2 linked regions of the Aquitalea magnusonii genome follow. Each later gene encodes a partner of the first gene's protein in a complex. Links are inferred from orthologs where the notes say so. Each region holds a gene or a part of one and is shown in the gene's direction. Other genes may lie near its edges.

Evidence for each region.
Region 2: the proteins of tldD (region 1) and pmbA are in contact, whole or in part, in a solved structure (PDB 5NJ9), measured with the Escherichia coli proteins. The link is inferred for Aquitalea magnusonii from one-to-one orthologs.

Annotation. Positions count from the first base shown.
Region 1 is NZ_AP018823.1:2,406,198-2,410,909, reverse strand. Bases 919-3,821 are described here. They hold tldD (metalloprotease TldD), read left to right. Parts: upstream 919-1,600; coding sequence 1,601-3,043; downstream 3,044-3,821. Other genes in these bases: DLM_RS11500 (substrate-binding periplasmic protein), read left to right, coding at 3,061-3,821; DLM_RS11510 (carbon-nitrogen hydrolase family protein), read left to right, coding at 919-1,585. Outside these bases: DLM_RS11515 (YhdP family protein), read left to right, coding at 1-782; more of DLM_RS11510, read left to right, coding at 779-918; more of DLM_RS11500, read left to right, coding at 3,822-3,867; DLM_RS11495 (LysR family transcriptional regulator), read left to right, coding at 3,941-4,712. UniProt on the Escherichia coli protein: Metalloprotease involved in CcdA degradation. Suppresses the inhibitory activity of the carbon storage regulator (CsrA).
Region 2 is NZ_AP018823.1:1,113,516-1,117,224, forward strand. The notes cover bases 1-2,805. They hold pmbA (metalloprotease PmbA), read left to right. Parts: upstream 1-626; coding sequence 627-1,985; downstream 1,986-2,805. Other genes in these bases: yjgA (ribosome biogenesis factor YjgA), read right to left, coding at 1-501; DLM_RS05405 (patatin-like phospholipase family protein), read left to right, coding at 2,012-2,805. Also shown: more of DLM_RS05405, read left to right, coding at 2,806-3,241; DLM_RS05410 (disulfide bond formation protein B), read left to right, coding at 3,302-3,709.

The DNA of each region.
Region 1 (4,712 bases):
AGCTGGATCTACGCGCCCGTCGCGAAGGCCGTGACTGGGTGCTTAACCCGCTGCGGCTGGTGGCGCCGGAAGGCAGCCTGCAGGGCAGTGCCCGTGTGCGCCGCAGCGCCAGCGGCAAGGAAGTGCAAACCAGCTACCAGCTTGACAGCAGCGATGTCGGCAAGCTGCTGGCCCGTGTCGGCCTGCAGGATACCTTCCGCAAAGGTGAAGGTACGCTGCGTGGCAATATGAGCTGGCCCGGCGGGCTGTTTGATCTGAGCGCCAGCCAGCTAAGCGGCGAGATGACGCTGGCCCTGAAAAACGGCCGCTTTGCCAAGGTGGATCCGGGGGTGGCACGCCTGCTTGGCGTATTGAGCCTGCAGTCGCTGACGCGCCGGGTAAAACTGGATTTCACCGATGTATTCAGCGATGGCTTTGCCTTTGACTCCATCACCGGAGATGCACACATCAGCAAGGGCGTGTTTGTTTCTGATAATGTGCATATGAAAGGCCCGGCTGCGGATGTCTTCCTCCGTGGGCAGGTTAATCTGGCCAATGAAACCCAGGACGTACACATCAAGGTACAGCCGCATCTGGCCGAGAGTGTGGCCCTGGCGGCCGGTGCGGCCTTGCTCAACCCGGTAGTGGGCGTGGCTGCCCTGGCGGCACAGAAAGTATTGCAGGACCCGGTCGGCAAGATACTGTCGGTCGAATATGCACTGACCGGCTCGTTCGCCAATCCCAAGGTGGAGAAGCAGGGCATGGAACCTTTGAGAAACAGCAAGCGGATCATCACGCCATGAAACAGAAATTTATCGCTGCCGCCGTGCAAATGGTGTCCGGTACCGATGTTGCCGCCAACCTGGCCCGTGCCGCGGCACTGGTGGCCGAGGCAGCCGCCGGCGGTGCCGCCTTTGTGGTATTGCCGGAATACTTTTGCCTGATGGGCAGACAGGATGGCGATAAGGTCGCCATCTGCGAAGACGCCGGCCACGGCCCCTTGCAGAGCGCGCTGGCGGCCATGGCGCGCGACAACAAGGTATGGCTGGCGGCTGGCACCATTCCGCTGCGCAGCCCGCAGCCGGGCAAGGTATTCAACAGCACGCTGGTATTTGATCCGGATGGCGTGGTGCAGGCGCGCTACGACAAGATCCACCTGTTTGGCTATACCGGAAATGGTGAGCGCTATTGTGAGTCCGACAGCATTCTGGCCGGTAAGCAGCCGGTGAAGGTGGATATCGGTCTGGCGCAAGTAGCCTGCGGTATCTGTTACGATCTGCGCTTTCCCGAGCTGTTCCGCCAGCTTGCCCCGTTTGATGTGATGATTTTGCCGGCAGCCTTTACCGCCGCCACCGGCGAAGCGCACTGGGAAGTGCTGATGCGTGCCCGTGCCATTGAAAACCAATGCTTCGTGATTGCCTCCGGCCAGGGTGGTAGGCATGAAAATGGCCGCAAAACCCATGGTCAGTCCATGATCATCGACCCCTGGGGGCGCATTTTGGCGCAGCAGGCCAGTGGCGAAGGCGTGGTGCTGGCCGAGATTGACCCCGAATTGCTGCATTCGGTGCGCAGCGGCCTGCCGGCCCTGGCCCACCGCGTGCTCTGACAGAAAGACCCCCCCATGCAAGACGCTTTCACCATTGCCGATCAACTGCTGCTCTCGCCTTTTGGCGTTGACGAGTCCGTGATCGAAAAAACCTTTTCCCGCATGCGCCAGCACGCGGTGGACTATGCCGATCTTTACTTCCAGTACACCCGCAGCGAGGGCTGGAGTCTGGAAGAGGGCATCGTCAAGTCCGGCAGCTTCAGCATCGACCAGGGCGTGGGTGTGCGCGCCGTGGCTGGCGACAAGACAGCCTTTGCCTATTCCGACGATATCGGTGTGGATGCCATTACCCGTGCTGCCGACGCAGTGCGAGCCATCGGTCTGGCCGGTGGTGATGGCAGCGCCGGCCGCCAGTCGCCGCAGCGCGCGCGCGATCTTTATCCGGCCATCGATCCCTGTTACAGCCTGGAAGCTGCCGCCAAGGTGGCCCTGCTGGAAAAAGTGGAAAAGCTGGCCCGCGCCATGGACCCGCGCGTGATCCAGGTGATGGCCGGCGTGGCTTCGGAATACGATGTGGTGTATGTGGCGCGGCATGATGGCGTACGTGCGGCCGATGTGCGGCCGCTGGTGCGGCTGTCGGTACATGTGATTGCCGAACAGAATGGCCGCCGCGAGCAGGGCTCCGGCGGCGGCGGTGGCCGTTTCGACCTGACGCGCTTTGACGATGCACTGGTGGAAACCTATGTGCGTCAGGCGGTGGACCAGGCATTGATCAATCTGGAAGCCCGCCCGGCCCCCGCTGGCCAGATGACGGTGGTGCTGGGCTCCGGCTGGCCGGGTGTGCTGCTACATGAAGCCATCGGCCATGGCCTGGAAGGCGACTTCAACCGCAAGGGCACCTCGGCCTTCTCCGGCAAGCTGGGCCAGCGCGTGGCCGCTGCCGGGGTAACGGTGGTGGATGATGGCACGCTGGATGGCCGCCGCGGTTCGCTGGCTATCGACGATGAAGGCAACCAGACCAACCGCACCGTGCTGATTGAAGACGGTATTCTCAAGGGCTATATGCAGGATGCGATGAATGCCCGCCTGATGCAGGTGGCCCCCACCGGCAATGGCCGGCGCGAATCCTATGCCCATATCCCCATGCCACGCATGACCAATACCTATATGTTGGGCGGTCAGCATGATCCCAAGGAAATCATCGCCTCGGTCAAGGACGGCCTGTATGCCGCCAATTTCGGCGGTGGTCAGGTGGACATTACCAGCGGCAAGTTCGTCTTCTCCGCTTCGGAGGCCTGGCGCATCGAAGATGGCAAGCTGACCTATCCGGTAAAGGGGGCCACGCTGATTGGCAACGGCCCGGATGTGCTGGGTTATGTTTCCATGATCGGTAATGACATGGCGCTGGATCAGGGCGTTGGTGTCTGCGGCAAGGAAGGCCAGAGCGTGCCGGTGGGGGTGGGGCAGCCTACCTTGCGTATTGATGGCGGACTGACCGTTGGTGGTACCGGCGGCTGACAGGGTAGCTGGCATTCATGAAGCAAGCGAAGGCCGGCCTGGCACATGGCCAGTGGCTGTTGTTGCTGGCCGGGCTCTGCCTGCAGCACCGCGTGGCGGCACAGGACTTTACCGTTGCGGTGGAGGAGTCCGATAACCATCCTTTTGAGTATGTTCAGGGGGATGGCAAGACCCACGGCGGTTTTCATCTGGAAGTCATCGATGAGGTGACAGCCAGGCTGGGGTGGCATGTGGTGTACAAGCCCATGCCTTGGCAGCGCGCCCTGCGCAGCCTGCAGCTTGGACGAGTGGATGCGCTCAGCTATCTGGCCCGCACGCCGGAGCGCGACGCCTATGCGGTATTCCTGCCAGCGGCCATCCAGCACCGACAATATGCCGGCCTGTTTGTGCTGCGCGCCCAGCGCCAGCATTTTCCCGACAGCGCCCGTCCCTGCAGTTACGCCGCTTATCGCATGGCGGCGGCCAGCAACTATTTTTATGGCGCCATCGTGCAGCAGGCGATGCATGAGTGCTGGCAGATAGACATGACAGCCAGCTCCAAGGAAGAAGTGTTTGCCAAGCTGCTGGCCGGACGCATCGACATTGCCGTGGCCTACGGTACATCGCTGCAGTCGCTGGATATGCGCATGCCGGAGCTGCAATCCCAGGTGGTGGCGCTGCGTGAGCCGCGCTGGCTGATTGGTGACTTCTACCTCGGTTTCTCACGCAAAGCCATGTCGGCACAGCGCATTGATGCCTATGTCGCCGCACTTGGACGCTTCCGCAAAACCCCGGCTTATCAGCAACTGGTCAGCAAATACAATATGAAGTCCTTCCTGCCCTGAGCGGCAGGCAAGTCCTTGTCGTCCTTTCCGCTTGAAGGTGTGACCGGAGCGGATGGCGGTTGCAGGAGAAATCATGGTTCGGCTGGAAGATCTACATATCCTGCTGCACACCGCACAACTGGGCAGCCTGTCTGCCGCTGCTCGTGCGCTGGATATCAGTCCGGCGGTGGCCAGTGCCGCGCTCAAACGGCTGGAAAGCGAGCTGGGTACCCATCTGCTGGTGCGTTCCACCCGCAGCCTGCGGCTGACTGCCGATGGCGAGCGTTATCTGGAGCATGCCCGGACTGCGCTGGATGCCTTGCAAGCCGGCGCGCAGGCGCTGGCTGCCGGCCGCCAGACGCTGCAGGGGCAGCTCAGCCTGTCCATGCCCTCCGATATCGGCAGGCAATTGCTGCGTCCCTGGCTGGATGCCTTTCTGGCGGAGCATCCGGGCGTACGGCTGCAATTGCATATCAGCGACCGTCTGGCCGATTTGTACCGCATGCCGGTGGACGTGGCCCTGCGCTACGGCGTGCCGGAGGATTCCAGCCTGGTGGCCCTGCCCATGCTGCCGGATAATCGGCGGCTGCTGTGTGCCGCACCTTCCTACCTGGCAGCACATGGCTGGCCGCAACACCCTGAAGATCTCACCGCCCATGCCTGCCTGCGGCTGGTGCTGGGCGATGCCCTGCACGAACGCTGGCGTTTTGCCCGGCAAGGGGAGTGGACCACCGTTTTGGTTGGCGGGCGGTGCAATAGTGATGATGGCGAGATTGTGCGCCGCTGGGCGGTGGCCGGGCAGGGCATCGCCTACAAATCCAGGCTGGATGTGCTGGCCGATGTGCGCGCCGGCCGCCTGCTGCCCT
Region 2 (3,709 bases), 1.3 Mb from region 1 along the record:
GGGGATGGCTTGCTTGATCAGTTGGAATAGCAGGCGGAAGGACTTGGGCGGTTTGTTTTCAGCCTGTTCCTTGCGCGCGTTGCGAATCAGCGTACGCAGTTGCTGCGGGTCGGTGCCTGGAAAGTCATTGATAAAGGCTGCGGACATCTTGTCATCGCTCATCAGGCGTTCGCGCCAGCGTTCCAGCAGATGCTGCCAGGCAATGTGTTCGGCCGACTCGCCCTTGATCACCAGCAGGTACTGGCGGATAGGTTCCGGGTCGATGTCGCGCATCAGCTTGCCGATGTATTGCAACTGGCGGCGCAGTGCGCCGTGGGCGGTAAAGCGTTTGTAGTCCAGAATGGCAGTCAGCAAATCCTCCGGCAGCTGCATTTTCTTCAGCGTATCCTTGGAGAGTTCGACCAGCTCCTTGCCCAGATCCTGCAGCGCGTCCATATCGCGTTTGCGCTGGGACTTGCTGACCATGCCGTCGGGCAGGCTGTCGTTCTGGTAATCAGTCATCGTTCAAAAGTCTCTACGGTTTTCAAGGCTGGTATGATACCGGAAAAGGCGGGCCGATTCCCGTGCAAACACGCCTGGCGTGGTGCTGTTCCTACAGTTACCACATGGGCAAGGCAACATTCATCATGGTAGATAAGACATTGGCAGACAACACATTCAGTTTCAGTAACAACGTATTGCAAGGCATTGCCAGCCGCGTGCTGGAGCTGGCGGCTCAGCATGGTGCCACTGCGGCCGAAACCGATGTTTCCGAAGGATTGGGTCAAACGGTGAGCGTGCGTCTGGGTGAGGTGGAGACCATTGAGTACAACCAGGACAAGGGTGTGTCAGTCACCGTCTATCTTGGTCAGAAAAAAGGCCATGCCAGCACCTCCGACTTTTCGGATCAGGCCTTGCAGGACACGGTGAAGGCGGCATTGGATATTGCGCGCTTTACTGCCGAAGATGCATGTGCGGGTCTGGCCGATCGCCAGTTGCTGGCAAGCGACTTTCCGGATCTGGATCTGTTCCATCCTTGGAATCTGCCGGTGGAGCAAGCCATCGAGCTTGCCCGTAGCTGTGAGGATGCCGCGCGCAGCGTCGATGCGCGTATCAGCAATTCCGAGGGTGCATCGGTATCGGCACAAGCCAGTCATTTCATCTATGCCAACAGCCATGGCTTCATGGCGGGTTATCCGGGGAGTCGGCACAGCATTTCCGCCGCCGTAGTGGCAGAGGAGGCTGGCTCCATGCAGCGCGACTACTGGTATTCAGCCGCCCGGCATCCTGCAGATCTGGATGATCCGCTCACGGTGGGCCGCACGGCAGGTGAGCGTGCGGTGCGGCGGCTGTCTGCGCGCCGGGTGAAGACCGGCCAGTACCCGGTATTGTTCGAGGCCCCGGTGGCTGCGTCGCTGATCGGTCATCTGGTATCCGCCATCAGCGGCGGTAATCTCTACCGCAAATCGTCCTTCCTGCTGGGTGCGCTGGGGCAGCCGGTGTTTCATCCGAATATCATTATTGATGAGGACCCGTTTGTGCTGCGTGGCATGTCCAGTGGTGCCTTTGACAGCGAAGGGGTGGAAACCTCGGCGCGCCGCCTGATTGATCAAGGCGTGTTGCAAGGCTACATGCTGGCCAGCTATTCGGCACGCAAGCTGGGTATGCAGTCCACCGGCAATGCTGGCGGGCCACACAATCTGCTGGTACATACCACGGGTGAAAGCTTTGGCGAGCTGTTGCAGCAGGTGGGCACTGGCTTGCTGGTAACCGAGTTGCTGGGGCATGGCATCAATACCGTCACCGGTGACTACTCGCGCGGCGCGGCCGGTTTCTGGGTGGAAAACGGGGTAATTGCCTATCCGGTGGAAGAGATCACCATTGCCGGCAATCTGCGCGAGATGTTCCAGCGCATGGTGGCTGTCGGGACCGATACGCTGTCCCGCGGTGGCAAGGTGATGGGCTCGGTGCTGATCGAATCCATGATGGTTGCCGGTGAGGGCTAACCCCGGGTCTTGATAAAAGCTGCAGAGTGGGGCCTTGGCAAGCTGTTGCTTGTCAAGCTTACTATTTTGGGGCTATTTCTAAAGCAAGGAACAATGCATCCAATGCGAGGTGCAAGATGGCGGGGAAGAGCAATATTGGCCTGGTACTGTCGGGAGGCGGGGCCAGGGCAGCCTATCAGGCCGGTGTGCTGCTGGCCATTTCAAGGATGATGCCGGATTCCGGGCGTAATCCTTTTCCCATTATCTGTGGCACTTCGGCGGGGGCCATTAATGCAGTAGCCGTTGCCTCGGGTGCTAATAATTACCGTCAGGCGGTGCATTATCTGGCGCAGATGTGGAAGCAGTTGCACATTCAGGATGTGTACGATGCCAGTCTGGCCTATTTTATCAAGACCTTTTTCCATTTCGGCATTTCCATTGCCACCGGCGGCCATGGCTGGCGTAATCCGAAAAGCTTTCTGGATAATGCGCCCTTGCGTGACTTTCTTGCCCGGGTGATGCCGTTTGATGGGATTCGCGACGCGTTGGAGCAGGGGAGTCTGCAGGCACTGGCGCTGACCGCATCCTGTTTCAGTACCGGTATGTCGGTTACTTTTTTTGAAAGTCAGCCCCATATTGACGAATGGTCGCGCCATCAGCGCATGGGGGTGCGTGAACGTATTTCGCTGGATCACCTGATGGCAACGTCGGCCATTCCGCTGATTTTCCCCTCCACCCAGATTGGCAAGCAGTATTACTGCGATGGTGCCATCCGGCAATTGACGCCGCTGTCGCCCGCTTTGCATCTGGGTGCGGACAAGCTGTTCATTGTGGGCCTTACCAGCCAGCGGCCAACAGCAGCCGAACGCCGGATAAGCAGTGTGGTGCCCACGCCAGCACAGATTTTCGGGCATCTGCTCAATAGCATTTTTGTCGATAGCATGTCCATAGACATGGAACGCCTGTTACGTGTCAATCACACGGTATCGTTGCTGCAGGGGCATCAGGATTTGTGCGCACAAACCAGCCTCAAGCAAGTGGATGTTTTCATGCTCAGCCCCAGTCAGTCGCTGGAGAGTATTGCCTATCAGCATGCGCACGAATTTCCACCGGTTTTGCGCTTCCTGATGAAGGGGGCTGGTGGAACCAGAAAGCGCGGCATGACACTGGCTACTTATCTGCTGTTTGAGCCAGGTTATTGCCGTGCCTTGATTGCACTTGGCTACAAGGATGCGCTGGCACAAAAAGATGCCATCAGACAATTTCTGGAACTTTGAATCAGGACTAAAATCCTAGAGGTTCCATTTTCAAGCCCAATACAAAGACAAGGGGAAGTTGTGAGTATTCGTTTATCACGCAGACAGGGTTTTTTTCTGGTGGCGGTCGGCTGCGCCGCAGCAATGGCTTTTGCCCTTTATTCGCAATATGTATTGCATCTGGAGCCCTGCCCCTTGTGCATTTTTCAGCGGGTCGGGGTGATTTCCGTCGGTATTATTGCCTTGCTGGCTGCCCTGCATAACCCGGGGCGCACTGGTTACAGGGTTTGGGGTGTATTGGGCGTGCTGGCCGCGATGGCTGGTGGTGCGGTGTCTTTGCGTCAGTTGTGGCTGCAAAGCCTGCCGGAAGACATGGTTCCTGCTTGTGGGCCTGGCCTGGATTACCTGATGGAAACTTCTCCGCTGTGGGATGTGCTGTCCAAGGTATTCAAAGGCAGTGGCGAGTGTGCCAAGGTTGACTGGACCTTC